3 regions of the Massilia sp. BGA-UO-ETr-WB1 genome follow, and region 3 is predicted to be linked to each of the others. Evidence: riboswitches for the same ligand, from Rfam matches in the RefSeq annotation. Region 3 holds a riboswitch; each other region holds the start of a gene.
The links. A riboswitch is a leader RNA that binds a small molecule or an ion and turns the genes downstream of it on or off. The one in region 3 is predicted to bind cobalamin.
Positions count from the first base shown of each region.

Region 1: another riboswitch for cobalamin. It lies ahead of AC56DV_RS11980 (CoA-acylating methylmalonate-semialdehyde dehydrogenase); the one in region 3 lies ahead of AC56DV_RS23145 (TonB-dependent receptor).
Region 2: another riboswitch for cobalamin. It lies ahead of AC56DV_RS04340 (TonB-dependent receptor plug domain-containing protein); the one in region 3 lies ahead of AC56DV_RS23145 (TonB-dependent receptor).

Region 1 covers NZ_JCAQOT010000023.1:796,284-806,749, reverse strand. The annotation lists gene AC56DV_RS11990 (MFS transporter) at 1-1,022, shown strand, start outside; gene AC56DV_RS11985 (thiamine pyrophosphate-requiring protein) at 1,088-2,875, shown strand; cobalamin riboswitch at 3,059-3,276, shown strand; gene AC56DV_RS11980 (CoA-acylating methylmalonate-semialdehyde dehydrogenase) at 3,427-4,932, shown strand; gene AC56DV_RS11975 (acyl-CoA dehydrogenase family protein) at 4,943-6,103, shown strand; gene AC56DV_RS11970 (enoyl-CoA hydratase) at 6,113-6,895, shown strand; gene AC56DV_RS11965 (enoyl-CoA hydratase/isomerase family protein) at 6,892-8,031, shown strand; gene mmsB (3-hydroxyisobutyrate dehydrogenase) at 8,028-8,924, shown strand; gene AC56DV_RS11955 (AMP nucleosidase) at 8,962-10,461, opposite strand.
Region 2 covers NZ_JCAQOT010000019.1:595-11,060, forward strand. The annotation lists gene cobT (nicotinate-nucleotide--dimethylbenzimidazole phosphoribosyltransferase) at 1-746, shown strand, start outside; gene AC56DV_RS04330 (adenosylcobinamide-GDP ribazoletransferase) at 759-1,553, shown strand; gene AC56DV_RS04335 (histidine phosphatase family protein) at 1,591-2,169, shown strand; cobalamin riboswitch at 2,175-2,404, shown strand; gene AC56DV_RS04340 (TonB-dependent receptor plug domain-containing protein) at 2,471-4,321, shown strand; gene AC56DV_RS04345 (FecCD family ABC transporter permease) at 4,353-5,375, shown strand; gene AC56DV_RS04350 (ABC transporter ATP-binding protein) at 5,387-6,160, shown strand; gene cobO (cob(I)yrinic acid a,c-diamide adenosyltransferase) at 6,157-6,789, shown strand; gene AC56DV_RS04360 (cobyrinic acid a,c-diamide synthase CobB) at 6,783-8,141, shown strand; gene cobU (bifunctional adenosylcobinamide kinase/adenosylcobinamide-phosphate guanylyltransferase) at 8,152-8,718, shown strand; gene cbiB (adenosylcobinamide-phosphate synthase CbiB) at 8,712-9,671, shown strand; gene cobD (threonine-phosphate decarboxylase CobD) at 9,664-10,466, shown strand, end outside.
Region 3 covers NZ_JCAQOT010000026.1:164,817-175,282, forward strand. The annotation lists gene AC56DV_RS23120 (FUSC family protein) at 1-1,329, shown strand, start outside; gene AC56DV_RS23125 (DUF1656 domain-containing protein) at 1,319-1,519, shown strand; gene AC56DV_RS23130 (efflux RND transporter periplasmic adaptor subunit) at 1,534-2,391, shown strand; gene AC56DV_RS23135 (hypothetical protein) at 2,420-2,725, opposite strand; gene AC56DV_RS23140 (thiol:disulfide interchange protein DsbA/DsbL) at 2,758-3,408, opposite strand; gene AC56DV_RS23145 (TonB-dependent receptor) at 3,545-5,518, opposite strand; cobalamin riboswitch at 5,585-5,832, opposite strand; gene AC56DV_RS23150 (M1 family metallopeptidase) at 5,895-8,102, shown strand; gene AC56DV_RS23155 (hypothetical protein) at 8,099-8,956, shown strand; gene AC56DV_RS23160 (DODA-type extradiol aromatic ring-opening family dioxygenase) at 9,036-9,839, shown strand; gene ylqF (ribosome biogenesis GTPase YlqF) at 9,942-10,466, opposite strand, start outside.

The sequences.
Region 1 (10,466 bases), on a different contig from region 3:
GGCACGGCGGGCGCGGCGTCATGGGCGCCGGCTCGCTGCTGGGCGCCCTGGGCTTCGCGCTGCTGAGCCAGGTGGGCAGCCTGCCCGTCTACTACGCCGCCTGGACCGTGCTGGGGCTGGCCATGGCCATGACCATGTACGAGGCCGCCTTCGCCACCATCAACCGCCAGTTCGGCATGGACAGCCGCAAAGCCATCTCCACGCTCACCCTGTTCGGCGGTTTCGCCAGCACCGTTTCCTGGCCGCTGACCCAGTACCTGGACGCCCACGCCGGCTGGCGCGGCACCTGTTTGATCTACGCCACAGCGCAGCTCGCGCTCAGCTTCCCGCTGCACCTGCTGCTCCCCGCCGGCAAGCAACTGCCGCCGCACCCCGCCGCCGCGCGCGGCAGCAGCGAGCCAGCCCCCGCGGCGCCAGCCCATCCGACCGCCCCGCGCGACCACACGCTGCAGGAAGCCATCCGCCACCCGGCCTTCTGGAAGCTCGCCTTCGCCTTCTCCGCCAACAGCTTCATCTTCTCCGCGCTGTCCGTGCACCTGATCCCGCTGCTGCAGCAGTACGGCCACAGCGCCGCGCTGGCCGTCTGGCTGGCCGCGCTGGTCGGCCCCATGCAGGTGGCCGGCCGCATCGGCGAGATGACCATCGGCCGCAACGCCCTGCCCCGCACTGTCGGCAAGATCACCTTCGGCGCCCTGCCCGCCGCCCTGCTCGCGCTGCTGCTGTTCGGCCCCCACGCCTGGGCAGCCGCCCTGTTCTGCATGATCTACGGCATGAGCAACGGCATCCTCACCATCGTGCGCGGCACCATCCCGCAGAGCATGTTCGGCCGCCGCCACTACGGCGCCATCTCCGGCGCCCTGGCCGGGCCCGCCCTCATCTCGCGCGCCGCCGGGCCGCTGGCCGTGGCCGGCCTGGTGCAATTGGGCGCCCCCGCCACCTTGCTGCTGGCGCTGCTGGCCGTGGCGCTGGCGTCGCTCGCCTTCTACCTGCTCGCCATCCGCGCCCAAGTTTCCAGGGAGTAGCGTGCGCCGCCGCCGCGCCCGGCTCACTACCATGGCCACATTGCAAACCATGCGGAAGGCCAGCCATGTCTGCGACAGTGGGCGATTTCCTCTTGCAGCGCCTGGGGGAATGGGGCGTGCGGCGGGTGTACGGCTATCCCGGCGACGGCATCAACGGCATCGTCGGCGCCTTCGGGCGGCAGGAAAAGATTGCATTCATCCAGCCCCGCCATGAAGAAATGGCCGCCTTCATGGCCACCGCCCACGCCAAGTTCACCGGCGAGACCGGCGTGTGCCTGGCCACCTCCGGCCCCGGCGCCATCCACCTGCTCAACGGCCTGTACGACGCCAAGATGGACCACCAGCCCGTGGTCGCCATCATCGGCCAGCAGGCGCGCATGGCCATGGGCGGCGACTACCAGCAGGAAGTGGACCTGCTCTCCCTGTTCAAGGACGTGGCGCACGAATACGTGCACGTGGCGAACGACCCGGCGCAGGTGCGCCACCTGATCGACCGCGCCATGCGCATCGCCAAGGAGCAGCGCACCGTCACCTGCATCATCTTCCCCAACGACGTGCAAGACCTGCCCGCCGTGCCCAAGCCGCCGCGCGAGCACGGCTCGCTGCACAGCGGCATCGGCGCGCTGAGCGCCAGCGTGCAGCCGTCGATGGAAGGCCTGCAGCACGCGGCCGGCATCCTCAACGCCGGCGGCAAGGTCGCCATCCTGGCCGGCGCCGGCGCGCTGCACGCCACCGACGAACTGATCGCCGTGGCCGACCTGCTGGGCGCAGGCATCGCCAAAGCCCTGCTGGGCAAGGCCGCCGTGCCGGACGACCTGCCCTATGTGACCGGCTCCATCGGCCTGCTCGGCACGAAACCCAGCCACGACATGATGAACGGCTGCGACACGCTGCTGATGGTGGGCTCGTCCTTCCCCTACGCCGAGTACCTGCCGAAAGAAGGCCAGGCGCGCGGCGTGCAGATCGACATCGACGCGCGCCGCACCAGCCTGCGCTATCCGATGGAGCTGAACCTGGTGGGCGACGCCAAGGCCACCCTGGCCGCACTGATCCCGCTGCTGCACCGGAAGACCGACCGCAGCTGGCAACAGCAGATCCAGGAAAATGTGCAGCGCTGGTGGCACGTGCTGGAAGCGCGCGCCATGAACGAAGCGGACCCGGTCAATCCGCAGCGCGTTTTCTGGGAACTGTCATCGCGGCTGCCGGACAGCGCCATCCTCACCATCGACTCCGGCTCGTCGGCCAACTGGTACGCGCGCGACGTGCGGCTGCGGCGCGGCATGATGGCCAGCCTGTCCGGCGGACTCGCCACCATGGGTCCGGCCGTGCCCTACGCCATCGCCGCCAAATTCGCCTGGCCGGACCGGCCCGTGATCGCGCTGGCCGGCGACGGCGCGATGCAGATGAACGGCATCAATGGGCTGATCACCGTGGCTCGGCTGTGGCGGCAGTGGGCGGATCCGCGCCTGGTGGTGATGGTGCTGAATAACGGCGACTTGAATCTGGTGAGCTGGGAGCAGCGCGGCACCAGCGGCGATCCGCGCTATGCGCCGTCGCAAGGGCTGCCTGATTTTCCGTATGCCGCGTACGGCGAGCTGCTGGGCCTGAAAGGCATCCGCGTCTCGCGCCCCGAAGACGTCGGCCCGGCCTGGGACGAAGCGCTGCGCTGCGACCGGCCCTGCGTGCTTGAAATGGTGACCGACCCGAACGTGCCGCCGCTGCCGCCGGACGTATCCCTCAAGCAGGCCCGCGCCTACTTCTCGGCGCTGCTCAAGGGCGACCCGGACTCGATTGCCATCATCAAGGCGACCATCAAGGAGACGTGGGATTCGTGGTTCCCGCCCAAGACCTGAGGTAGTGTCCAAGCATGAAAGTGCTACTCGCCTCTGCCGGCATGGGCAGGGTGCGTGTCCTGTTTTTCGGTTTTACTAAAATGTGCTAACCACTACTAGCTAGTGCTACCTAGTGCTATCCATCGATATTTTTGCGAGACGCGGATTAAAACAAATTACGTTTACGTAAACGTCACTTGTTGTGCTAATCTTTATTTAACAGGTGCGCCGGGCAAGTTCTTGTCCGGCGTTAAACGGGAAAGTGGTCGGCGCGCACCGAACAACGCGCGCTCCAAGCCCCTGCTGCCTCCGCAACGGTAGGCAAGTGCGGCTGCTTCATCCATGCCACTGGTCCACGAGACTGGGAAGGCGAAGCAGCAAGACTTGCAAGCCCGGATACCGGCCTGTTGATCTTCAGCGCCGCCCGCTCCATGGCGGCGCCGGGTCTGGTCACGTGCGGAAGGCGCGTGACGGGTGCCGCGCGGCGGGAGACGCCGCACGGCTTACTTTGCAGACTGGCGGCGCAACGCGCGCAGAGACGCAGGCGCGCCGCCCATCAAGGAACGCACACCATGGCTACTGCTATCCCTACCGTCAAACTCCTCATCAACGGCGCTTTCATCGATTCGCGCACCGAGCATTGGAGCGACGTCGTCAACCCCGCCACCCAGGAAGTGATCGCCCGCGTGCCGCACGCCACGCCGGACGAGATGGCGCAAGCCGTTGCCGCCGCCAAGGCCGCTTTCCAGACCTGGCGCAAAACGCCGATCGGCGCGCGCGCCCGCATCTTCCTCAAGTACCAGGCGCTGATCCGCGAGCACATGGCCGAACTGGCGGCCCTGCTCACCGCCGAGCAAGGCAAGACCCTGGCCGACGCCGAGGGCGACGTGTTCCGTGGCCTGGAAGTGGTGGAGCACGCGGCCAACATCGGCCAGCTGCAGATGGGTGAACTGGCCAGCAACGTGGCCGGCGGCGTGGACACCTACACCGTGCACCAGCCGCTGGGCGTCTGCGCCGGCATCACGCCGTTCAACTTCCCTGCCATGATCCCGCTGTGGATGTTCCCGATGGCTATCGCATGCGGCAATACCTTCATCCTCAAGCCTTCCGAGCAGGATCCGATGGTGACCATGCGCCTGGCCGAACTGGCGCTGCAGGCAGGCATTCCGCCCGGCGTGCTGAACGTGGTGCACGGCGGCGCGGACGTGGTGAACGCCATTTGCGACCATCCCGACATCAAGGCCGTGTCCTTCGTCGGCTCCACCACGGTGGGCACGCATGTGTACCAGCGCGCCACCCTGGCGGGCAAGCGCGCGCAGTGCATGATGGGCGCGAAGAACCACGCCATCGTACTGCCGGACGCGCACCGCGAGCAGACCCTGAACAACCTGGCCGGCGCCGCTTTCGGCGCGGCGGGCCAGCGCTGCATGGCGCTGTCGGTGGTGATCCTGGTGGGCGAGGCGCAGCAGTGGCTGCCGGACCTGGTGAAGAAGGCGCAGACGCTGTCCATCAACGCCGGCGCGGAACCGGGCACCGATATCGGCCCGCTGATCTCGCGCAAGGCCAAGGCCCGCGTGCAGCAGCTGATCGGCCAGGGCATCGAAGAAGGCGCGCAGCTGGAGCTGGACGGTCGCGCGCCCACCGTGCCGGGCTACGAGAGCGGCAACTTCGTCGGCCCCACCGTGTTCTCCGGCGTGACGCAGGACATGGCGGTCTACAAGGAGGAGATCTTCGGCCCGGTGCTGTGCGTGATGCACGCCGCCTCGCTGAAGGAAGCCATCGCCATCATCAACGCCAACCCGAACGGCAACGGCACCGCGCTGTTCACGCAGTCCGGCGCGGCGGCCCGCACCTTCGAGGAGGACGTGGACGCGGGCCAGGTCGGCATCAACGTGCCGATTCCGGTGCCGGTGCCGCTGTTCTCCTTCACCGGCTCGCGCGGCTCCAAGCTGGGCGACCTTGGCCCCTACGGCAAGCAGGTGGTGGCCTTCTACACCCAAACCAAGACCATCACCGCGCGCTGGTTCGACGACGCGGCGGTGACAGGAGGCGTGAACACGACCATCTCGCTCAAGTAAGGAGGCTGTCATGGACTTCGAACTGAACGAGGACCAGCGCGCCTACCAGGACGCCGCGCGCCAGTTCGCCGCGCGCGAGATGGCGGCGCAGGCGGCGCGCTGGGACGCGGAGGGCATCTTCCCGCGCAAGACCATCGCGCATGCCGGCGAGCTGGGGTTCTGCGGCCTGTACGTGCCGCAGGCCATGGGCGGCCTGGGCCTGTCGCGGCTGGACGCCACCGTGGTGTTCGAGGAGCTGGCGCGCGCCTGCCCTTCCACCACGGCTTATCTCACCATCCACAACATGGCCAGCGCCATGATCGCGCAGTGGGCGCAGCCCGAGGTGCGCGAAGAATGGATCGCCGACCTGGCGGCGGGCCGCAAGCTGGCGTCCTATTGCCTGACCGAGCCGGGCGCGGGTTCGGACGCGGCTTCGCTCACCACGGCCGCCGTGCGGGATGACGGCGGCTACCTCATCACCGGCGGCAAGGCCTTCATCTCCGGCGCGGGCGCGACGGACGCGCTGGTGGTGATGGCGCGCACCGGCGGCGCGGGCGCGGGCGGCATTTCGGCCTTCGTGGTGCCGGCCAACAGCGCCGGCATCACCTACGGCCGCGAGGAGGAGAAGATGGGCTGGAACAGCCAGCCCACGCGCGCCATCAGCTTCGACGGCGTGCGCGTGCCCGTTTCGCACCTGATAGGCCGCGAGGGCGACGGCTTCAAGCTGGCCATGCGCGGGCTGGACGGTGGCCGCATCAACATCGCCACCTGCTCCATCGGCGCGGCGCAGGCGGCGCTGAACAGCGCGCAGCGCCACATGGGCGAGCGGGTGCAGTTCAAGCGCGTGCTGGGCGACTTCCAGGCCTTGCAGTTCAAGCTGGCCGACATGCAGACCGGCCTGGTGGCGGCGCGCCAGATGGTGCGGCTGGCGGCCACCAAGCTCGACGCGGGCGCGGCCAACGCGGGCATCTACTGCGCCATGGCCAAGCGGCTGGCCACGGACACCGGTTTCACGGTCTGCAACGAGGCGCTGCAAATCCACGGCGGCTACGGCTACCTGCGCGACTATCCGCTGGAACGCTTCCTGCGCGACGTGCGCGTGCACCAGATTTTGGAAGGCACCAATGAAATCATGCGCGTCATCGTGGCGCGCCATTTACTGCAGCATGCACCAACCGAAGAAAACCTCTGAGGAGACCCTGTGACTACCTACACCAATTTGCAATTGCAGATCATGGAGCACACCGCAGTGCTCACGCTGGCCAACCCGCCGGCCAACACCTGGACCACCGACAGCCTGCGCGACCTGCGCCGCCTGGTGGAAGACCTGAATGCCAATCCGGATGTCTACAGCCTGGTGGTGACCGGCAGCGGCGCCAAGTTCTTCTCTGCGGGCGCGGACCTGAAGCTGTTCTCGGACGGTGACGTGGCGGTGGCCCACGAGATGGCGCGCCTGTTCGGCGCGGCGTTCGAGGCGCTGTCGGACTTCCGGGGCGTGTCGATTGCGGCAATCAACGGCTATGCCATGGGAGGCGGCCTGGAATGCGCGCTGGCCTGCGACTTGCGCATCGCCGAAACGCAGGCGCAGATGGCGCTGCCGGAAGCCACCGTGGGCCTGCTGCCTTGCGCGGGCGGCACGCAGAACCTGGCGTGGCTGGTGGGTGAAGGCTGGGCCAAGCGCATGATTTTGTGCGGCGAGCGCATCGACGCCGTCACAGCGCAGCGCATCGGCCTGGTGGAGGAAGTGGTGGAAACCGGCGGCGCCTTGCCGCGCGCGCTGGCGCTCGCCGCGCAGGCCGCCAAACAAAGCCCTGCCAGCGTGCAGGCGTGCAAACAGCTGATCCAGGGCGCGCGCCGCCAGCCAATGGCGCATGTGCTGCCGGCCGAGCGCGAAGCCTTCGTCGGCCTGTTCGGCGGCGCCAACCAGCGCGAAGGCGTGCAGGCATTTCTTGAGAAGCGCGCGCCGGTGTGGAGGCAGGCATGAACGGGGCGCCGGTACTGTTCCGCACCCTGCCCTGCCGCAGCCAGGGCGGCGGGGGCGCGCTGATCGGCGTGGCCACGCTGAACGCGCCGGGCACGCTGAACGCGCTGTCGCTGGACATGATCATGCTGCTGGATGAGCAGTTGGCGGCCTGGGATGCCGATCCTGCCATCATGCTGGTGATGCTGGAAGGCGCCGGCGACAAGGCCTTCTGCGCCGGCGGCGATCTGCAGCGGCTGTACCGCTCCATGCGCGAGCACCACGCCTCGCCGCAGGCCGCCGATCCGCTGGCCAACAGCTACGCGCTGGAGTTCTTCAGCCGCGAGTACGCGCTGGACCAGCGCATCCACACCTATGCCAAGCCGGTGCTGGTGTGGGGCCACGGCATCGTGATGGGCGGCGGCATCGGGCTGATGGCGGGCGCCAGCCACCGCGTGGTCACCGAAGGCTCGCGGCTGGCGATGCCGGAAGTGGCCATCGGCCTGTATCCGGACGTGGGCGGCAGCTGGTTCCTGAACCGCGCGCCCGGCCACACCGGCCCCTTCCTCGCGCTTACCGGCGCCGCGCTGAACGCGGCGGACGCGCAATTCGCCCGCCTGGCCGACTATCGCGTGGAGCACGCGGACAAGGCGCGGCTGATCGATATGCTGCAAACGCAGGAATGGGCCGAAGCGCCGGCCGACAATCACGACCACCTGAACGCCCTGCTGGTGAGGCTGCAGAAATCCGCGCCTGCCGCCCCCGCCAGCCCGCTGCGCGAGCACTATGACCTGATCAACGACTTGTGCGCCAGCGGAAATTTCGGCGACATGGTGCTGCGCATCGCGTCGCTGGAAAGCGAGGACCGCTGGCTGCAAAAGGCCGCCACCGCCCTGCGCAAAGGTTCGCCGGGCGCGGCCTGGCTGGCCGTGGCCATCCAGCAGCGCGCCAAGCGCCTCTCGCTGGCCGAGGTGTTCCAGCTGGAGCTGGGCGTGTCGCTGGTGTGCGCGGCGCGGCCGGATTTCGCCGAGGGCATCCGTGCCCTCATCATCGACAAGGACATGCAGCCGCGCTGGCAGCCCGCCAGCCTGGCCGACGTCAGTGAAACCTGGGGCGAAGGCTTCTTCGCCCCACTGAACCTCGAAAGGAAAACCGCATGAGCCGCATCGCATTCATCGGCCTGGGCAATATGGGCGCGCCGATGGCGCACAACCTGCTCAAAGCCGGCCACGAACTGACCGTGTTCGATTTGTCCGACAGCGCCGTTCAAGGCCTGACAGATGCCGGCGCACGCAGCGCGCCATCCGCCCGCGCCGCCGTGGAAGGCGCGCAAGTGGTCATCTCCATGCTGCCCGCCAGCACCCACGTGCATGGCCTTTATCTCGGCCAGCAGGGCATCGTGCCGCATATCCCGGACGGCGCGCTGGTGATCGATTGCAGCACCATTTCCGCCGCCACGGCGCAGGCGGTGGCGCACGCGCTGGCGGCGCGCGGGCTGGCGGCGCTGGATGCGCCGGTGTCCGGCGGCACCGCGGGCGCGGCGGCCGGCACGCTGACCTTTATCGTCGGCGGCGAAGCGGCCACGCTGGAACGCGCGCGGCCCTATTTGTCCGCCATGGGCAAGAACATCTTCCACGCCGGCGCCAGCGGCGCGGGCCAGGTGGCCAAGATCTGCAACAACATGCTGCTGGGGATACTGATGGCCGGCACCGCCGAGGCCCTGGCGCTGGGCGCGGCGCACGGGCTGGACCCGAAAGTCCTGTCCGACATCATGGGCAAGAGTTCGGGGCGCAACTGGGCGCTGGAACTGTACAACCCCTATCCGGGCGTGATGGAGAACGTGCCGGCGGCGCGCGGCTACAGCGGCGGCTTCGGCGTGGACCTGATGCACAAGGATCTCGGTCTGGCGGCGGAAGCGGCCATCGCGGCGCGCTGCGCCGTGCCGCTGGGCGAGCTGGCGCGCAACCTGTACGGCATGCACAGCCTGTCCGGTGCGGGGGCGCTGGACTTCAGCAGCATTATCCAGCCGCTGCTGAAGGACCAGCTTTACTGACTGCCGGGCTGATTACCGGGGCTGATTACCGGGCCGGTTACTGGAACGCGACTTCGGCGAAGCTGCGCAGTTTGCGGCTGTGCAGCTTGTCCACGCCCAGCTCGCGCAGCATCTCCACGGCGCGGATGCCGATGCGCAGGTGCTGGTCCACGCGCTCGCGGTAGAACGCGTTGGCCATGCCCGGCAACTTGATCTCGCCGTGCATCGGCTTGTCGCTCACGCACAGCAGCGTCCCGTACGGCACCCGGAAGCGGAAGCCGTTGGCGGCGATGGTGGCGCTTTCCATGTCCAGCGCCACCGCCCGGCTCTGGCTGAAGCGCCGCTCCGGCGTGCGCTGCGGCAGCAGCTCCCAGTTGCGGTTGTCGGTGCTGGCCACGGTCCCGGTGCGCATCACGCGCTTCAGGTCATGCCCGGTCAGCTTCGTCACTTCCGCCACGGCCGCCTCGATGGCCACCTGCACCTCGGCCAGCGGCGGGATCGGCACCCACAGCGGCAGGTCCTCGTCCAGCACGTGGTCCTCGCGCACATAGCCGTGCGCCAGCACGTAGTCGCCCAGCTCCTGCGTGTTGCGCAGGCCGGCGCAATGGCCCAGCATCAGCCAGGCGTGCGGGCGCAGCACGGCAATGTGGTCGGTAATGGTCTTGGCGTTGGCCGGGCCGACGCCGATGTTGACCATGCTGATGCCGCTGCCGTCCTTGCGCACCAGGTGGTAGCCAGGCATTTGCGGCAGGCGCGGCAGGGGCGAGCCCAGTTCGTCGCCCGGCTCGGACGGCGCGCCGGCGCGGCGCAGCACCAGGTTGCCCGGCTCCACGAAGGCCACGTAATCGTCCTCCCCTTGCGCGGAGCGGCCCATGATCTCGTGGCCAAGCTTGATGAACTCGTCGATGTAGAACTGGTAGTTCGTGAACAGCACGAACTTCTGGAAGTAGGCCGGCAAGGTGCCGGTGTAGTGCCGCAGGCGCTGCAGCGAGTAGTCCACGCGCGGCGCCGTGAACAGCGACAGCGGCTGCGCTTCGCCGAACGGCGCCTCGAAGGTGCCGTTGGCGATGCCGTCGTCCATGGCCGCCAGGTTGGGCAGGTCGAACACGTCTCGCATCAGCAGGCGGCGTTCGGCGCTCATGCTGCCTTCGATGTGATCGTTCTCGGCGAAGGAGAAATGGATGGGAATCGGCTGCGCGCTCATGCCCACTTCGATTTGCACCTGCTGCTTGCTGCCGTGGTTCTTCAGCAGCAGGCGGAATTGTTCATGGTAGTAGCTCGCGAACAGGTCAGGCCGCGTGAGCGTGGTTTCGTAGGTGCCGGGACCGGCCACGAAGCCATAGGACAGGCGCGAATCGGCGCGCGCCACGGTATCGGTATGCACCCGCACGTAGGGGTAGCAGGCGCGTACATGCTCATCGGGCGTTTCGCCGTCGACGAAGCGTTGCAGCGATTCACGCAGATGCCGTATGCTGCCGTCATAGAGCGCCTGGACCCGGGCCAGCGCGGCCGCCGGGTCGTTGAAGCGCTCGGGCGCGATGAAGGGACGGTTCTGCATGGTCG
Region 2 (10,466 bases), on a different contig from region 3:
TCGCCAGGCAGATGGGCTGCGCGCTGCACGTGGTGGACGCCGGCGTGAACCATGACTTCGGCGCGCGCGACGGCCTGCACGACCGCAAGGTGGCGCACGGCACCCGTAACTTCGCGCAGGAGCCGGCCATGACGGCGGAACAATGCGCCGCCGCGCTGGCGCACGGCGCGGCGCTGGCTGCGGACCTGGCGGGTAACGTGGTGGGCTTCGGCGAGATGGGCATCGGGAACACCACTGCCGCCGCCGCGCTGATGCACAAGCTGACCGGCATCCCGGTGGCGCAATGCGTGGGCGCGGGCACCGGCCTGTCCGCCGAGGGCGTGCTGCACAAGCAGCGCGTGATCGAGGCGGCCGCCGCGAAGCATGCCGATGCCAACGATCCGCTGGACGTGCTGGCGGCTTTCGGCGGTTTCGAGATCGCCATGATGGCGGGCGCCATGCTGAAATCGGCCGAGCTGCGCAAGGTATTGCTGATCGACGGCTTCATCGTCACCAGCGCGCTGCTGGTGGCGGCGCGCCTGCAGCCGGCCATACTCGACTACTGCGTGTTCGCGCATTGCTCGGACGAGAGCGGCCACAAACAGATGCTGGCCAACCTGGGCGCGCGCCCGCTGTTGAACCTGGGCCTGCGCCTGGGCGAAGGCACCGGCAGCGCGCTGGCCCTGCCGCTGCTGCACGCGGCGGTCAATTTCGTGAACCAGATGGCGACTTTCGAGTCCGCCCAGGTGAGCGAGAAGTCCGAGTAAGCGCGGCAGGCCATGCATTACGCCCTGCATCAGCTGCGGCTGTTCTTCATTGCGCTGCAATTCTTCACGCGGCTGCCCATCCCGCGCTGGGTGGGCTTCGATCCCGCGTGGCTGCACCATGCGTCGCGCTACTTCCCGCTGGTGGGGCTGGTGGTGGCCGCCATCGCCGCGGCGGTGTACGCGGCGGCGGCCTTCGTCTTCCCCGCGCCGGTTGCCGTGCTGCTGGCGACGGCGGCCGGCATCTACGCCACCGGCGCTTTCCATGAAGACGGCTTTGCCGACATGTGCGACGGCTTTGGCGGCGGCATGACGCGCGAGCGCGTGCTGGAGATCATGAAGGATTCGCGCATCGGTGCGTACGGCGCGATCGGCACCATCTGCCTGCTGGCGGTGAAATGCGCCGCGCTGGCCATGCTGCCGCCCGCCGTGGCGGTGGCCGCGCTGTTTTTGGCGCATCCGCTGTCGCGCCTTGCGGCCACGTCGCTGATCTGGCGCATGGAGTATGCGCGTGCAGAGGGCAAGTCCAAGCCCATGGCGCAAGAGATGAGCGGCGCGGAGTTTGGCATTGCCTGCATTTGCGCGGCGCTGCCGGCGGCTATCATCGGCGCGATGGGATGGCTGCCGTGGCAGTCCATCGCCGCCGCCGTGCCGGCAGCGCTGGCCGCCGCCGCATGGCTGGGCCGCAAATGCGCGCGCCGCATCGGCGGCTATACGGGCGACTGCCTGGGCGCGGTGCAGCAGTTGGCCGAAGTGCTGATCTACCTGTGCGTGCTGGCCGGCCTTGGACACGGCGCGTGGCAGATATGAGCACGCGGGCCCGGCGGCGCCACAGAGGGTGCGGGCCATGCGCCTGATCCTGGTGCGTCATCCGCAGCCGCTGGTGGCGCCGGGCGTGTGCTACGGCAGCAGCGACCTGCCCGCCGCGCCGGACGATATCGCGCGCGTGCATGCGGCGCTGCTGGCCAGCGCCAGCATCCCGCCCGGCACGCCGCTCTATTCCAGCCCCCTTCAGCGCTGCACCGCGCTGGCCAAGCGCCTCGGCCCGCACACGCTGGACGCGCGCCTGGCCGAGATGGATTTCGGCGCCTGGGAGCAGCGCAGCTGGGACGATGTCCCGCGCGCCGAGGTGGATGCCTGGGCGGCGGACCTGGCCTGCTACCGTCCCGGCGGCGGCGAGAGCGTGCTGCAGGTGGCCGAACGGGTAGCCGCCTTCCGCGCGGACCTGCTGCGCCGGCATGGCGGGCAAGCGGGCGGCCCGCAAGCCGCCGCCATCATCTGCCACGCCGGCACGATCCGCCTGCTGGCGGCGCTGGATGCTGGCCTGCGCGCCGGGTTGCCGCTGGCCGAAATCGCGCTGCGGGCCGCCGCCGCGCCGCACAAGGTCGCCTACGGCGAGACTGTCATTCTGGAAGCCGTCGCCTGAAGTCCGTATAATGGCCGGGTTTTGGTGCCCGCGCGCATGCCTATGCGCGCAGTTAAACGGGAAACACGAAGCCGCTCCCCTACCAGGAAAACGGCCAACGTGTGCTGCCCCCGCAACGGTAAACAAGTGTCGCCCACGGCGACAAGCTGCCTCCGACAAACCACTGTGCTCAGCATGGGAAGGTAAGGCAGTTCAACTTGCGAGCCCGGATACCGGCCAAAGCAGGTGGATGCGCAGCGCGCATCTGTTCAATCCAGCCCACGGGGAAGTAGGCTGGTTGCATACTATACAAAGAACTACTATGAGTTTTCCTGTAATCCGGCACGCGGCCGTCACGTCGCTGGCCATGGCTATGGCCGCGCCTTCCTTCGCCCAGACCACCGTATCGGACGCCGTGATCGTCACCGCCACCCGTTCGTCGCAACTGCAGCGCGACGTGCTGAGCGACATCGTCACCCTGCAGGCGGAAGACATCGCCCGCTCCGGCGCCGGCTCCATCACCGACCTGCTGCAGCGCCAGCGCGGCATCGAGATCGCCCGCAACGGCGGCCCCGGCACCAATTCCAGCGTCTACCTGCGCGGCGCCAATGCCAACCAGACCGTGGTGCTGGTGGACGGCGTGCGCATCGGCTCCATCACCTCCGGCACCGCCAGCTGGTCGGCGATTCCGCTGCAGGCCATCGAGCGCATCGATATCGTGTACGGCCCAATGAGCTCCCTGTACGGCGCCGACGCCATCGGCGGCGTGGTGCAGATCTTCACCAGGAAGGGCGCCGGCCCGCAGAACGTGTCCGCGTCCTTCGGCGTGGGCAGCGACCAGACCCGCAAATACGACGCCAGCATCTTCGGCGCCAGCGAAGGCGACAACAGCTTCAGCTACGCCATCAGCGCCGGCCGCGAAAAATCGGACGGTTTCTCGTCCACCAAGCCTGGCAGCAGCAGCTTCAACGCGGACGATGACGGCTACGACCGCACCAGCACTTCCGGCCAGTTCGGCTTCGAGCTGGCCAAGGGCCACGACCTGGGCCTGGTATTCCTCAACAGCCGCACCGACGCCCGGTTCGACAGCGGCGCCAGCCGCTACGACACGCGCAGCCAGACCAAACTGTCCAACCTGGGCGTGTTCAGCAAAAACCAGGTGATGGACAACTGGTACAGCACCGTGCAGCTGGCCAAGGCGGAAGACACCTCGATCTCCGACACCGGCGTGGCCAGCGCCTACAGCCGCATCGACAGCAAGCAGACCGACGTCACCTGGCAGAACGATTTCCGCATCGGCGACGATACGCTGCAGCTGCTGCTCGGCCACCGCGAAGAGAAGGTGGTGTCCGGTTCCACGCCCGCGCTGGGCAAGGTCCGCAAGACCGATTCCTACGCCGGCGCCTACAGCATGAAGCGCGGCGCGCACCTGGCCACCTTCGGCCTGCGCGCGGACGACAGCTCGCAGTACGGCACCAAGACCACCGGCTCGGCAGGCTACGGCTACCGCTTCAGCAGCGCGCTGCGCGTCAGCGCCAGCTTCGGCACCAGCTTCCGCGCGCCCACCTTCAACGAGTTGTACTATCCGGGCTTCGGCTACGAGAACAACAAGCCGGAGCAGGGCCGCAACGCAGAGGCAGGCCTGCAGTACGACGACGGCGTGACCGAATTCGGCGCCAGCATCTACCGCAACAAGCTGACCGACATGCTGGTGACCACCACGCCATGCCCGGACCCCACCCGCAAGGGCAGCTGCTCCTACAATGTGAACCACGCCATGCTGGAAGGCGTATCGCTGAGCGGCAGCCGCCGCATCGGCGCGTTCACCGTGGCCGCCAACGCCGACTGGCAGGACCCGAAGGATGAGACCACCGGCAAATCGCTGGCGCGCCGCTCGAAGAAGCATGGCAATGCCAGCGTAGAATACGCCGCAGGCGCGCTGACCGCGGGCGCCGAGCTGCAGGTTTCCGGCCGCCGCTTCGACGACGCCGCCAACCGCAACCGCCTCGGCGGCTACAGCCTGCTGAACCTGTACGCCACCTGGCAGTTCGCGCGCGACTGGTCCGTGCTGGCGCGCCTGAACAACGTCGCCGACAAGAACTACGAAGTGGCGCGCAACTACGGCACGCCGGGCGCCAAGTTCTTCGCCGCAGTTCGTTACGGTATCAAGTAAAGCGTTAAACAAAAGGGTCTTTTAAAGCACCATGCATCCACACCCCTCCAATCTGCGCACGCGGGCAAGCGCCATCACCGGCGGACTGCTGCTGTTCGTCATCGGCAGCCTGCTGTTCTCCGGCGTGACCGGCTCGGTCCACATTCCGCTGTCCGACATTCCCGGCGCGCTGGGCGAACTGTGGAACGGCAAGGCCGACAGCCTTGCCGCCACCCTGCTCGACCTGCGCGGCAGCCGCGCGCTGACGGCGTTCGTCACCGGCGCGGCGCTGTCGCTGGCGGGGGTGATGATGCAGGCCCTGCTGCGCAACCCGCTGGCCGACCCCTACGTGCTGGGCATCTCGTCCGGCGCGGCGGTGGGCGCGCTGGCGGCCATGATGTTCATGTGCGCGGCCTGGGTGGTGGACGCGGCGGCGTTCGGCGGCGCGGTGGCGGTGTCCATGATGCTGTACTTCCTGGCGCGGCGCGACATGCGCAGCGGCGCGGCGGCCGAAGGCGGCACCGCCCTGCTGCTGCTGACCGGCGTGATCCTGACGGCGGCCTGCACGGCGCTGATCACGCTGATGCTGTCGATCGCACCTGAAAGCCGCTTGCGCACCATGGTGTTCTGGCTGATCGGCGACCTGGCCGGGGCGCCGATGCGCTGGATACCGTGGATCGTACTGGCCGGCGCCACGCTGTTCGCGCTGCGCAGCGCGCGCGCCATCAATGTGATGGCGCTGCACGCCGAGGCGGCCGTTACGCTGGGCATCAACGTGGGCGCGCTGCGCAAGGGACTGTTCTTCGTGTCCGCCCTGCTGACCGCCAGCGCAGTGACCAATGCAGGCAGCGTGGGCTTCGTGGGGCTGATCGTGCCGCACGCCTGCCGCTTCGCCTTCGGCCCGGACCACCGCGTGCTGATCCCTGCGGCGATGCTGACGGGCGGCGGCTACCTGGTGCTGGCCGATACCCTGGCGCGCACCCTGTTCGCGCCGCTGCAGCTGCCGGTGGGCGTGGTGACCGCGCTGATCGGCACCCCGGTGTTCCTGTACCAACTCCACAGGCTGCAGAAATGACCGCCACCCGCATGATCACCACCCATGAGCTGACGCTGCGCATCGGCGCGCGCACGCTGATCGAAAAACTGGACTGGCAAGTGCGCGACGGCGAATGCTGGAGCGTGATCGGCCGCAACGGCGCGGGCAAAAGCACGCTGCTGCGCACTCTGGCGGGGCTGATCCCGCTGGATGAAGGCGGCGTGTCCATCCAGGGCCGCAGCCTGCCGGACTGGCCGCTGGCCGAACTGGCGCGCGAGCGCGCCTTCCTGGCGCAGTCGCGCAACGACGCTTTTGCCTACAGCGTGATCGAAACCGTGCTGTCGGCGCGCCATCCCTATCATGGCGACCGCTATTGGGAGAACACCGACGACCACCGCCTGGCCATGGAAGCCCTGGCGGCCATGGAAGTGGCGGAGCTGGCGCAACGCAATGTGCGCACGCTGTCCGGCGGCGAGCGCCAGCGCGTGGCCATCGCCGCCATGCTGGCGCAGGACACGCCGCTGCTGCTGCTGGACGAGCCGGCCAACGCGCTCGACCTGGCGCACCAGGTGAGCGTGATGCGCCTGCTGGCGCGCCTGTGCTGCGAACAACATAAAACCGTGGTGATGGTCGGCCATGACCTCACGCTGGCGCACAGCGTTTCCACCCACGCCCTGCTGCTGATGGGCGACGGCCGCTGGCTGGCCGGGCCGGTGGAAGACGTGATGCAGCCGGACATACTGAGCGACTACCTGGGCCACCCGATCGACGTGATCCGGCACGGCCAGCGCCACATCTTCATACCGAAGGAAGAAATAGCATGAGCGACAACATCAACGACACCAACGATATCGACGCGCTGAACGAGCGCCACCGCGTGCGCATGGAACGCAAGAAGGCCATCATCGACGCCAAGATCGCGGCGGCCGACAAACAGATCGGCATCATCATCGTCAACACCGGCAACGGCAAGGGCAAGAGTTCGTCCGGCTTCGGCATGGCGGTGCGCGCCATGGGCCACGGCATGAAAGTGGGCGTGGTGCAGTTCATCAAGGGTGCGATGCAGACCGGCGAAGAGCAGTTCCTGCGCCGCTTCCCGGAAGAGGTGAGCTTCCACTCCATGGGCGAGGGCTATACCTGGGAAACCCAGAACCGCGAGCGCGACATCGAAAAGGCCGAGCTGGCGTGGGAGCAGGCCAAGCGCTTCCTGGCCGATCCCGGCGTGGGCATGGTGGTGCTGGATGAACTGAACATCGCGCTGAAGTACCGCTACCTGGACGTGAATACCGTGATCGCCGACCTGCTGGAGCGGCCGGCCATGCAGCACGTGGTGATTACCGGGCGCGGCGCGCCGCAGGAACTGATCGACGTGGCGGACACCGTCACTGAGATGAACGTGGTCAAGCATGCCTTCAAGGCGGGCATCGGCGCGCAGGCGGGCACGGAATGGTAACGTCTTCGCATATCAACGCCCCGGTGGTGCTGGTGGCGGCGGTGGCGTCCGGCCAGGGCAAGACCACCGTCACGGCGGCGCTGGCGCGCAAGCTGACCCGGATGGGCCGCAAGGTACGCGTGTTCAAATGCGGGCCGGACTTCATCGACCCCATGCTGCTGGAGCGCGCCAGCGGCGCGCCTGTGAAGTCGCTGGACCTGTGGATCGTTGGCCGCGAAGCCTGCCGCGCGCAATTGGCGCGGGCCGCGCTGGAGGCGGACGTGATCCTGATCGAAGGAGTGATGGGCTTGTACGACGGCTCGCCGTCGTCGGCGGACCTGGCGCGCGAGTTCGGCGTTCCGGTGATGGCGGTGATCGACGCCGGTTCGATGGCGCAAACGGCCGGCGCGCTGGTGCACGGCCTGCGCGACTATGGTCCGGTGGACATGGCGGGCGTGATCGCCAACCGCGTCGCCAGCCCGGGGCACACGGCCATGGTGGCTGCCTCGCTGCGCGACATTCCGCTGTTCGCCACCCTGCCCAAGCAGGCGCGCTCGCTGCCGGAACGCCACCTGGGCCTGGTGCTGCCGTCCGAAGTGGAGGGTATCGACGGGCTGCTGGACCAGCTGGCGGACCAGCTGAATTTCGACGAGGCGGCGTGGAGCAATCTGCGCAGTACGCGCCTGGAGCTGGGCGACGCGCTGGCGGCAGCCAGTGCCAGCGCCATCGCGGCCGCGGAGCCGGGCGAGGAACTCTCCGATGCGCGTCCGCTGGCCGGCCGCACAATCGCCATCGCGCGCGACGCGGCCTTCATGTTCCTGTATCCGGCCAACCTGGAAACGCTGTCCGAGCTGGGCGCCACGCTGGAATTCTTCTCGCCGCTGGCGGACGATCCAGTGCCGGCAGGCGCGGACGCGGTCTATCTGCCGGGCGGCTATCCCGAGCTGCATGCGGAAAAGCTGGCCTATGCGCAGCGCTGGCAGGAATCGATCCGCGCCGCGCACCGCGACGGCACGCCCATCGTGGCGGAATGCGGCGGCATGATGGCGCTGGCGGAAACGCTGGCCGACAAGGCCGGTACGGTCTGGAACATGGCGGCGCTGCTGCCCGGCCGCGTGGCCATGCAGGCGCGCCTGGCCGGCCTGGGCTCGCAAGGCATGCCGACGCCGCACGGCGTCCTGCGCGGACATACTTTCCATTACTCGACCCTGGAAACTTCGCTGGCACCGGCGGTGCGCACGGTGAAGCATCCGTCGGGTGTGGACGGCGAGGCGGTCTACAAGCTCGGTTCGCTGACGGCGTCCTACTTCCACGCCTACTTCCCGTCCAATCCGGCGGCGGTGGCGGCCATGTTCACACGGGGCGCAACATGAGGAGTGCAAAATGACCTGCACGCTGGTGTTCGGCGGCGCCCGCTCGGGCAAGAGCGCCTATGCGGAGAAGCTCGCCATCACCTCGGGCAAGGAGGTGGTCTACATCGCCACGGCGCGCGCGGGGGATGGCGAGATGGCGGTGCGCATCGCCCACCACCAGCGCCAGCGGTCTTCGGAATGGACGACTGTCGAGGAGCCGCTGGCGCTCGCGCAGGCGCTGCAGCAATGGTGCACGCCCGGCCGCCTGGTGCTGGTGGACTGCCTGACGCTGTGGCTCAGCAACCTGATGTTCGCCGACGGCACGGACTACCCGGACGTGGGCGAGATCGCCCTGCCGGAACGCTTCCATGCCGAGCGCGCGGCGCTGCTGGACGTGCTGGCGCGGGCGGCGGACGCCATGGGCGACATCGTGCTGGTGTCGAACGAAGTCGGCATGGGCATCGTCCCCTACGGCGCGATCTCGCGCGCCTTCACCGATGAAGCGGGGCGCCTGAACCAGGCCGTCGCCGCCGTGTGCGGCCGCGCTGTATTCGTCGCGGCCGGCCTGCCCCTCGTGCTGAAAGGCGCGCCATGCTGATGGGGATGAGTGCCGCCGCCATCGCGCTGCTGCTTGCGGCGGGCGTGGCGCTCGACCTGCTGCTGGGCGAAACGCCGCGCTGGCACCCGCTGGTCGGCTTCGGCAAGCTGGCCAACGCCATCGAGCGCCGCCTGAACCGGGGCGGCTCGCGCTTCCCGCGCGGCGCGCTGGCCTGGCTGCTGGCGGTGGTGCCGCTCACGCTGCTGGCGTGGGCCGTGGCCACTGCCGCAACTATGACCATCATCGGTTTCGCGCTCCATGCACTGATGCTGTACTTCTGCATCGGCCTGCGCAGCCTGCGCGACCACAATCTGCCTATCGCCGACGCGCTGTCGAAAGGCGACCTGCCTGCGGCGCGCTACCTGACCTCCCGCATCGTCAGCCGCGACACGGCCAGCGCCACGCCTGCCGACCTGGCCAAAGCCAGCACCGAGTCGCTGCTTGAAAACGGCAACGACGCGGTGTTCGGCACGCTGTTCTGGTTCGCCATCGCCGGCGGTCCGGGCGCGGTGCTGTTCCGCCTTGCAAACACGCTGGACGCCATGTGGGGCTACCGCAATGCGCGCTTCCTGCAATTCGGCTGCGCCGCCGCGCGCATCGACGACGCGCTGAACTACATCCCGGCGCGCCTGACCGCGCTGTCCTACGTGCTGCTGGCGCCCACCCTGGCCGGCAAGCGCCTGGCCTGGCATTGCTGGCGCACGCAAGCGCCGGCATGGAGCAGCCCGAACGCCGGCCCGGTCATGTCCAGCGGCGCCGGCGCGCTCGGCCTGGCGCTGGGCGGCGCGGCGGTCTACGACGGGGAAACCGAACAGCGGCCGCCGCTCGGCAGCGGCAGCGCCGCGCAAGGCGCGGACATCCAGCGCGCATGGCAGCTGGTGGCGCGCACCACCGCGCTGTGGCTCGCCGTGGCCGCCATCGCCGCCGCCATAGCGGGAGGCCTGCATGCTTGAACATGGCGGCAACCTGCGCCAGGCCGCGCTGCGCTATGGGCGCAGCGACTGGCTCGACCTCTCCACCGGCATCAACCCTGAATGGTATCCAGCGCCAGCCATCGCCGACAACGCGTGGCATCGCTTGCCGGAGCCCGATCCCGCACTGACGCTGGCGGCGCAGGCCTATTACGGCGCGCCGCTGATGCTGCCGGTCGCCGGCACGCAAGCCGCCATCCAGGCGCTGCCCCGCTTGCGGCTGCCGTCACGCGTCGTCGTGGCGGCGCCATCGTATGCCGAGCATGCCCACCACTGGGCACAGCATGGCCACACGCTGCGGCAAGTGCCTTACGACGCGCTGGACGCCGCCGTCGCCGAGTGCGACGTGATGGTGGTGGTCAATCCGAACAACCCCACCGGCGCCACCGTGCCGCGCGAACGCCTGCTCGAGTGGGCAGGACAACTCTCCGCACGCGGCGGCTGGCTGATCGTGGACGAGGCTTTCGGCGACACGGCGCTGCAAGCCAGTGTCGCCGGCACTGGGCCAGGCGGTGCAGCGAACGAGATACCGGACGGGCTGATCGTCCTGCGCTCGGTCGGCAAATTCTTCGGCCTGGCCGGCCTGCGGCTCGGCTTCGTGGCCGCGCAGCCCACGCTGCTGGATGCGCTGGCGGACCTGCTCGGCCCCTGGACCGTCAGCGGCCCCGCGCAGCAGGTAGCCCTTACCGCCCTGCGCGACACCGCCTGGCAGCAACGCATGCGCGTGCAATTGCGCGCCGGCGGCCAGCGCCTGGAAAGCCTGCTGGCCGCGCACGG
Region 3 (10,466 bases):
CCGGCGCTGATCGAACCTCTGCTGGCCCAGCTGGCGGCAGCCCTGCAGGGCGCAACGCCGGACGGCGTGCAAACCGCCCTGGCCGCCGCCACCGCCGCTGCCCGCGCCACGGCGCCCGCCGGCGGCAAGCCCGCCTCGCCGCACCGCATCGACTTTGAAACCGCGATCGAACTGCTGGAGCGCTTTGCGCGCCAGTTCGGCGAGTTCGCCGCTGTCTACCACAGCCTGGCGCAGCGCAAGCGCATGCCGGTGAGCGATCCGCAGACCTATGCGCCGAAGACGCCGCCCGCCATCGTGCTGGCCAGCGGCTTCCGCGCCGCCGCCGCACTGCTGACCGTGGCCGGCGTGTGGTACTGGATGGCCTGGCCCTACGCCATCAACGCGGTGCTGATGACCGCCATCTTCTGCGCGCTGGCCTCATCCTCGCCGCGCCCCACGGCCATGATCAAGCAGGTGATGACCGGTTTCCTGATCGCCTGGCCGCTATCCTTCCTGACCGAGTTCTTCCTCGTCATGCCGGCCGGCGGCTACCCGATGCTGGTGCTGGCCGCCGCGCCGCTGTTCGCCGCCGGCGCCTATCTGATCACCGATCCCAGGCGCGCCGGCGTCGGCATCGGCATGACCCTGTTCAGCGCGCAGGTGATCGCGCCGCTGAACCTGGCGCACTACGACGTGGCCGCCTTCCTCAACACCACGCTGGCCATGCCGCTGGGCGTGGCGCTGGCCTGGGCCATTTTCGCCTTGGTGCTGCCGGAGCACACCATGGGCCACAAGGATCACGTGGCCGCCGCGCTGTGGCGCGAAGCGCTGGCCACCTGCACGGCGCCGTTGCGCTCCAAGCTGCCGCCGCTGCCATGGCGTCCCGGCCTCCCGCGCCTGGCTGCCGTGCGCCACCGCTTCGACAACCGCGTGCGCGACCTGCTCAGCCAATTGAATGCCGCAGCCGGCCCCACACCCGGCGAGGATGCGCGCGCCGTGGTTCGCCAGGGCCTGACCCTGCTGGAACTGGGGCACTCGGCGCTGGCATTGCGCGCACTCATCGCCGAAGCCGGCCGCAGCGAGGCCCGCAGCGCATTGCAGGACTGCGTGTCCGCGCTGGCGGCCTACTTCAAGGCGCCCACGCAGGAGCGCTGCGCCACCGCACTCGGCGCGGTGCTGCGCGCCGGCGCCGCCGTGCGAACCGCGCTGCCGGATGCGGCGCCCGACCGGACCGTCCGCCTGCGCACCGCACTGGCCGACCTGCATTCCATCTACACCTGCCTGCTGGACCAGCTTCCCCAAACCAGCGCCAGCATTGACACCAGCGCCGGAGCCCGCCATGCCTCGTGAACTCGCCGTCTTCGGCATCCTGATCCCCACCCTGCTGCCCATTTTCCTGGCCAGCCTGCTTCTGCAAGGCGCGCTGGACTGGGTGCTGGGCCATGCTGGCCTGTACCGCCGCGCCTGGCATCCGGCGTTGGTGCGCCTGTGCCTGCTGGTTTGCATCTTCAGCGCGCTGACGCTGGCCCTTTATTCCTAACCACACCGTTGACCATGACCACCAAGATCTTCCGCTTCTTCATCACCGCCCTGCTGCTCTGCGGCGCCCTGTGGCTGGGCAAATCCGCCTGGGACCGCTACATGGAATCGGCCTGGACGCGCGACGGCCGCATCAAGGCCGATGTGGTCAACATCGGCGCCGACGTGGCCGGCACCGTCACCGAAGTGCTGGTGAAGGACAACCAGCTGGTGCGGCAAGGCGACGTGCTGTTCGTAATCGACAAGGCGCGCTACAGCGCCGCGCTGGCGCAGGCCAACGCGCTGCTGGCCGGCCAGCAGGTCGAGCGCGGCCGCCGCGCCAGCGAAGCCCGGCGCCGCGCCGCGCTGGACGACGCCGTCATCTCCGCCGAGAACCGCGAAAGCGCCGGCTTCGCGGCGGACAGCGCCGGCGCCCAGCTGCGCGCGGTGCAGGCCGCGCGCGAGCTGGCGCAGCTGAACCTGGAGCGCACCGTGGTGCGCGCGCCGGTGTCCGGCTACGTGACCAACCTGAACGTGCACGCGGGCGACTTTGCCGCCGTGGGCGCGGCCAAGCTGGCCATCATCGACAGCGCGTCCTACTACGCGGTGGGGTATTTCGAGGAAACCAAGCTGCCGCTGCTGAAAACCGGCGCGCCGGTGGAACTGAGCCTGATGGGCGGCGGCACGGTGCTGCACGGGCATATCGACAGCATCGCGCGCGGCATCACCGACCGCGACGCCGGCACCGGCCGCGAGCTGCTGGCCGACGTGAGCCCCACCTTCAACTGGGTGCGCCTGGCGCAGCGCGTGCCGGTGCGCATCCGGCTCGACAGTATTCCCAAGGACCTGACGCTGGTGGCCGGCACCACCTGCACGGTCAGCGTCCACGGCTAATAAAAAACCCGCCGAGGCGGGTTTGACTTTACGGCGAAGTGTGCGTGAGCGCGTAGCCCACGTGCTGCCACCAGTGATCGCGGGTGCGCACCGTTTTCATGCACTGCACGTCGGTCTCGCCCTTGAACATGCGGTCTTCGCATTTCTTGGTGGCATAGGCGTTGCGCTGGTTCTCAGCGTTGGCCAGCGCAATCATCAGCCACACCGAAAAGGCGATCACGATCAACAGCAAGCTCCACGCAACATGGTTGACGTGGCTGCGCCAGAACAGCTTGTTCTCATCCGGCGCGGACTCGCGGTACATCGCCATCACTTCTTTTTCGGTATCGCTCATTGTTCGCTTATCGTATTAACCGTATTAACGCGTTATTTCTTGGCGGCCTTGGCTACCAGGTAATCCATCACTTGCAGCGTCGCCTGCTGGGACGCCATCTCCGACTGGCCCGGACGGCCGGCCTGCGAAGGCGACGTGACGAAGCGGCCATCGATCACGATGGTCGGCGCGCTCTCCACCTTGTACGAATTCACCACCTGGGCCGCACGCTTCATTTTAGTCTGCACGGCGAAGGAATTAAAGTATTCCAGGTATTTCGCCTTGTCGATGCCGTTTTTGACCAGGAAATCGGTCATCGCATCGTCCTTGTTCAGGCGGTTGCGGTCGACGTGGATGGCGCGGAAGATCTTGTTGTGCATCTCTTCCAGCTTGCCCATCGCTTCCAGCGTCAGGTAGGCGTGCGCCTGCGCATCGTTCGGGCCGCCGGCGGGGAAATGGATGCGGCGGAAGGCGATCTTGTCGCCCTGCTTCTTCACCCAGTCGGCCATCATCGGCTCGATGGAGTTGCAGTGCGGGCAGGAATACATGAAGAATTCGATCACTTCCACCTTCTTGCCGGTGTCGGTACGCACAGGCGAGGCCAGCGTCGTGTAGTCCACCCCTTCCTTCGGTTCGGCTGCGGAAGCGCCGGCAGCGGTGAACGACAGGGCGGCGGCAGCAATGATCAGGCGCAGAAATCGCATAGTGGTCCTTCTAGAGTAAGAGTGGCAAACGCCGCGAGATTACCATTTTTTCGCGCCCGCCATCAGGCCGGGCGAAAAAAATCCCCGTCCAGCGGGGATTTTAAGCTTCACTTAATTCAGCTTATCGAGGGACGCTTCAGAATTCGTAGCGCGCCGACAACTTCAGCTGGCGGCCGTCCGAGGTGTAAATGCCGCCTTTGCACTGGAACGCCATGCCGTAGTAGTTCTTGTCCGTCAGGTTCAGGCCGGACAGCGCCACTTCCCAGGCGCCGAACTTGCGCGCGTAGCGGGCATCCAGCGTGGTGTAGGACGGGATGCGCGCGGCGCAGCTGTTGTCGAAATCGGAACCGAAACGCTGGCTGTCCACCCACTGCGCGCCGATGTCGGCGGTCTGGCCGTCGGCCGGGGTCCACGACAGGCGCGCGCTCAGCACGTTCTTCGGCACCAGCACCATTTCACGGCCGGCGATGGCGCCTTCGGTGAAAGTGGCTTTCACGCGCTGGTAGTGGCCGCTCAGGGTCCAGTCGCGCGCCAGCTCGGCGCTCGCGTCCAGCTCGAAGCCCTGGCGCTTGGTCGGCGCCAGGTTGGTGTTGGCGCCGAAGCCGAACGCGCCGGCGGTCGGATCGTAGAAGATCTCGTTGCGCAGCTCGTGGCGGAACACGCGCGCCGACAGCTTGCTGCCGCCGTCGGTGTAGGTGGTGCCCAGTTCCAGGTCGTGCGAGGTCTGCGGCTGCAGTACGGTGTCCGGCAGCGGAGTGTAGCCGTTTTCGTCGGCGTTGGCGACGCGGTAGCTGTGGCCGATCTTGGCGTGCAGCGTGGCTTTCGGCGACAGCGCGTAGCTGCCCTGCACGTCCCAGGCGTTCTGGGCCTGGGTGACGTCATAGTTGGCCACCGACCACGGCGACGGGTCGGTGTTGACTTTGTCGAACAGCTCGCGGCGCACGCCGGCGGCCAGGCGGAAGGCTTCCCACTTGACCTCGTCGCGCAGGTACAGCGCCTTCGATTTCTGCGTCGCCTTGGACGGGCTGCCGCCCTTCACGTCGCGGGTCCAGTCGATGAAGTCCACGCCCACCACCGCTTCGTTCAGCAGGCCGCCGAACTGGCTCAGCTTGCGCACGCGCGGCGAGAACTGGGTCTGCTTGCTTTCGTAGTCGACTTGGTAGGTACTGGCGGGGAAGATGTAGGTCGCTTCCAGCTCCTTGCGGCGGTGCGACAGCTCGGCGGCCAGGTCGTAACCCGCCACCTTGGCTTCGATGAACGCGGTGAAGCGGTCGCTGTCGAGCGAGCCGAAGTCCTTCGGCGTGCTGGCCTGGCGCGGGTTGGCGTCGAACTGGGCCTGGGTCAGTGAGCCGGCGAAACGCGAGTCCTGGCGCGTGCTCGACAGGCGTACGCCGGCGCGGCCGTCGGTGAAGGCCAGCTGCGCGCCGGCGTTCACGCTGCGCGATTTGAAATCGTTGTTGTCGCGGTAGTTATCGGTGTCCAGCGCGCCGCCGGACAGGTCGAACGCCCAGTTGCCCGCGCCATGCGTCAGCGCCGCGCGGCCTTCGCGCAGGCCGAACTGGCCCACTTCGCCGAACACGCTGCCATGGGTGCCCGCCGAGCGCGCGCCTGGACGCTTGGTGACGATCTGGATCACGCCGCCGGTGGCGCCGTCGCCGAACAGCACGCTGCTGCCGCCGCGCGTGATCTCGATGCGCTCGACCGAATCCACCGGGATGGTGGACAGGATGGCCGAACTCAGTTCATTCTCGGACAGGCGCACGCCGTCCAGCATCACCACCATGTTCTGGCTGCTGTTGGTGCCGAAGCCGCGCAGGTCCAGCGCGAAGTCCGGGCTGCCGTCCAGGCTCTGGTGGCCCAGCACGCCGCCGATCTTGCGGATGGCCTGGTTCACGTCGCTGGCGCCGGAGCGGCGGATCTCGGCCGCGCTGATGACGGTGGCGCCGATGGGCAGCAGCGACGGGTCGCTGTCGAAACGGGCGCCGGTGACCACTACCGGGGCCAGCACCTGCGCCGGGGTCTGGGCGGCAACCGGGGCGGCGGCGGTGAAGCACAGGGCAATGGCAAGCGCCATCGGTGCCGGCGAACGGCGGGAATTCGAGTTGTTCATTGTGTTCTTTACGCGTAGTGAGCATCCGCCTGCGTCCCCGCAGGGCGGATTCAACGGAAGGCTGTTCGCGCTTCCACCTGTCTGGCCGGTATCCGGGCTGGCAAGACGGGACGGGATCACCTTCCGGCGCAGGCCTTGCCTGCACAGTGGTTGTCGATCCAGCCTGCCGCGCACTCTACAGCGCGGCGCTTGCGTACCGTTGCGGGGGCAGCACACCTTGGCCGCCGCGCTGCCGATGAGCGCTGGCTGCCTTGTGTTTCCCGTTTAACTGCGTCCATGGACATGGGCGCGGGCACCAAAACGCGGCCATTATACTCCTGCCGATCAGGTTGATAACGTTGGCAATTTATTACGGGCTTGGTTTATAGTGGCGGGCATGAACGCACACTCATACCGCAAGCTCGCCGCCGTCGCCGCCGTGGCAGCCGCAGCCACGCTGGCGGCGCTGGCCCTGGCGCAAGTCCAGGTCATCGCCATCCCGGAACCCTACACGGACACCGGCATCCCCTTCGCCCCGGCGCAGGCTGCCGCCGTGACCACGCCCAGCGCGCCGGACGCCTGGGGCGGGCCGCGCACCGGCAGCGAGCCGACGCTGTCGGACCGCGTGGTGGACTACAAGATCGAAGCCACGCTGGACCCGGTCAAGCACACGGTGGACGGCAAGCAGCAGCTCACCTGGCGCAACCGCAGCGCGCACCCTGTGCGCACGGTCTACCTGCACCTCTACCTGAACGCCTTCGAGCACGCCGGCACCACCTTCTTCACCGAACACCGCGCCATGGGCGGCCAGGGCATGTTCAGCACCGACCCCAAGGACGGCGAATGGGGCCACATCGACCTGCGCAGCGTGACGCAGGGCGGCGCCAAGGTGGAGCAATCTTTCGTGCAGCCGGACGGCGGCCCGGCCGGCGACCGCACCGTGGTGCGCCTGGACCTGCCGCAGCCGGTGGAAGCGGGAGCCAGCACCACGCTCGCCATCGACTTCCACAGCCAGCTGCCACGGCTGCTGGCGCGCAGCGGCTACTTCGGCAGCTTCCACCTGGTGGCGCAGTGGTTCCCCAAGATCGGCGTGCTGGAACTGGCGGGCGAACGCGGCGCCACCAAGCCGCGCTGGAACGTGCACGAGTACCACGCCGAGTCCGAGTTCTACGCCGACTTCGGCAGCTTCGACGTGAAGCTCACCGCGCCCAAGGAATACACGGTGGGCGCCACCGGCGAGCTGCAGGGCGCGCCGGTGGAAAAGAACGGCATGCTCACCCACCACTACGTGCAAGGCGACGTGCACGATTTCGCCTGGACCGCAGACAAGCGCTACGCGCCGCCGCTGACCGGCAGCTGGAGCGGCGCGGGCAGCCCGCCCGTCAGCATCAAGGTGCTGTACGCGCCGGAGTTCAAGGCCAGCGCGGCGCCGTCGCTGAAGGCCGCGCAGGACGCGCTCACCTACTACTCAAAGACGCTGGGCCCCTACCCCTACAAGACGCTGACCGTGGTGCTGCCGCCGCATAACGCCGGCGCGGCGGCGGGCATGGAATACCCCACCTTCTACACCGCCGACAGCTTCACCAAGGTGGAGAAAAACTCGCTGGAGGAATTCGACCTGGACCTGGTCAACATCCACGAATTCGGCCACGGCTACTTCTACGGCATCCTCGCTTCCAACGAGTTCGAGGAACCGCTGCTGGACGAAGGCCTGAACGAATACTGGAACATGCGCATGGCGCGCGAGCGCGGGCAGCGGATCCACCCGGCGCCGTGGTGGCTGCGCGCCGTCGGCATCTCGCCGGGCTTCGACGGCTTCCACTATGAACTGGGCGGCGCGGTGCGCGAGAACCCGGCCGATCCGGCGGGCCAGAACGCGTATTCGCGCCTGCAGGGCATCGGCCCGGCCTACAACCGCAGCGCCATCATCTTCCACGACCTGGAGGCGCAGTTGGGCAAGGAAGCCACCGAGCAAGCCTTCAAGGAATACTACAGGCGCTGGCGCTTCCGCCACCCCAGCATCGCCGACTTGCGCGAGACGCTGGCCGAAGCCAGCGGCCAGCGCGCGGTGGTGGAGCGCGTGTTTGCGCAGCAGATCTACCGCACCGGCAAGGTGGATGACCGCGTGCAATCGATCCGCAGCGAGGAAGTGCTGCCGCAGCCGGGCAGCAGCATCGTCAACGGCAAGCGTGTGGCGCTGACGCAGGAGCAGGTGGACCAGCAGATCGACGCCGCGCGCGAAAAATGGGACAAGGCGCACCCGGAAGCCAAGGCCGGTACCGGCCCGTATCCCTTCCTCACCGAGGTCGTGGTGCGCCGGCGCGGCGAGGCCGTACCGCAAACGCTGTTGGTGCGCTTCGCCGACGGCAGCAGCGAAACCGTCAAGTGGGACCCGCAGAACGGCGAACGCTGGCAACGCTTCGTATGGCAAAAGCCGGCCAAGGCCGTGTCGGCCCAGCTGGACCCGGAACGCAAGCACCTGCTGGACACCAACAAGCTCGACGACAGCCGCACGCTGAAGGCCGACGGCGCCGCCTCGCGCCGCTGGACCTTCGACCTGGCCGCGCTCGCGCAAACCATCCTGACCCTGATCGCCGCCATATGAAACTGACCGCAACCTGTTTGCACGCCGCGCGCGCCGCGCTGCAATGGCGCCTGCTGGCGCTGTGGACCATCGCCCTGCTGCTGCCCACGCTGGCGCTCGCGCTGCCGTTCTGGAGCCACTTCAGCGCCTCCTTCGACCACTCCGTGCACGCGGCCGAACTGGCGCAGCGGCTCGACCTGTCCAACATCGCCGACCTGATGAGCGACCCGGCGCGCAACCCGCTGGCCATGAAGCTGGGCGCCGGCACCGCGCTGGTGCTCACGCTGCTGCTCTCGCCGCTGCTGACCGGCGCCGTCGCCACCGCCGCGCGCTTCGAGGGCGTGCCGGGCTGGCGCGAGCTGTTCGCCGGCGCCGTGGCCGAATATCCGCGCATGTTCCGCATGCTGCTGTGGGCCGTGGTGCCGCTGGGCGCCGCGCTCGGCTTCGGCAACACGCTGCAACACATCGCCGGCAGCGGCGCCGACAGCGCCATCACGCCCGATGAAGGGCGATTCCTGCGCGTCCTTGCCGACGCCCTGGCCGCGCTGCTGTTCGCGCTGGCGCTGGCCACGCTGGACGCGGGCCGCGCCGTGCTGGCGGCGGACCGGCGCCGGCGCTCCGCCGTCATCTGCTGGTGGCACGGCCTGCGCCTGCTGGCGTGCCGTCCGGGCGCCATGCTGGGCAGCTATGCGGCCATCAGCATCGCCGGCCTGGCGGCGGTTGCAGCGCTGGGGCTGGCGCGCGTCCACGTGCCCCACGTTGGCACCGCCGGCTTCCTGTTCGCCCTGCTGCTGACGCAAGTGATCGCCGTGCTGCTGGCCTGGATGCGCAGCGCGCGGCTGTTCGCGCTCATCGGCATTATTAACAAATCCTGAACGATCCATCCACAAAAACACGATTGATGAACAAGGCGGGCAAGCCTATAGTCAGTGCATCGAAAACCAGGAGCACGCCATGTCCAACACTGCACTTCCCACCTATTTCCTGTCCCACGGCGGCGGCCCCTGGCCGTGGATGCTCGACCAGTACGGCGGCCGCTACGACGCGCTGAAAGCCTCGCTGGAAGACATCCCGCGCCAGCTCGGCGTGCAGCCCAAGGCCGTGCTGGTGGTGACGGCGCACTGGGAAGCGCGCGAGCCGCTGATCTCGGCCAGCCCCAAGCCGCCCATGATCTACGACTACGGCGGCTTCCCCGACTACACCTACGAAATCCAGTACAGCGCCCCCGGCTCGCCGGAAGTGGCAGCGCGCGTGCAGCAATTGCTGAACGGCGCCGGCATCGCCGCCCACCTCGACCCGCAGCGCGGCTTCGACCACGGCACCTTCTCGGCCATGCAGCCGATCTACCCGGCGGCGGACGTGCCCATCGTGCAGCTATCGCTGAAACAGGGACTGGACCCGGCCGAGCACATCGCCATCGGCCGCGCGCTGGCGCCGCTGCGTGAAGAAGGCGTGCTGATCGTGGGCAGCGGCCTGAGCTACCACAACCTGCGCCAGTTCGGCGCGGCGGGCGCGGCGGCCTCGCACCAGTTCGACGCCTGGCTGCGCGAATCGATGGCGCTGCCGCCGGCCGAACGGGAAGCCCGGCTGCTGGCGTGGGAAAGCGCCCCGGCCGCGCGCGCCGCCCACCCGCGCGAAGAGCACCTGCTGCCGCTGATGGTCGCCCACGGCGCCGCCAGCGGCGAGGCCGCCAGCAGCGTCTACCACGAAGACGCCTTCATGGGCAGCCTCGCCGTCTCCAGCTTCCGCTTTGCCTAAACACAAAATGGGGTCAGGGTTAATTAATTTGGCAATTATTGCCAAATTAATTAACCCTGACCCCATTTTGGTGTAGAGCAACTAAGTGAAGTATCGCGATTGTCAGGTGCCGCGCTTGCCTTTCATGCGCTCGGCTTCCTTGGCGGCGGCTTTGGCGGCGGCGAGTTCGGCTTTCACGCGCTGCTCTTCGGCGAATACGGCCAGCGCGGCTTGGCGGGTGGCGGGCGTTTCGAGCGAGATGCGGCCCAGCGCGCCGGTGCGGTAGTCCTGCAGGAAGATGTGGGCGGCTTTTTCGTAGTCGTAGTCGCCGCCTTTCTGGCGGTAGCCGCGCTTGGCGGCAATCCCCTCCACCACCGCGATGGCGTCCATCTCTTCGATGTTCTTGTAGCCGTAGCGCGCCATCAGCAGATCGGGGTAGCGGCGCAGCATTTCGCCGGCCAGGTATTCGGCCACTTCTTCTTCAATCAGCGCGTTGGAGCCGATGGCGTGGCTGGCGGCCAGCATCAGGCCGTCGCTCGGCATGGCGATCTTGGGCCACAGCATGCCGGGCGTGTCGACCAGCACCGTGTTTTTGTCCAGGTATAGCTTCTGCTGCACCTTCGTCACCGCCGGCTCGTCGCCCACCTT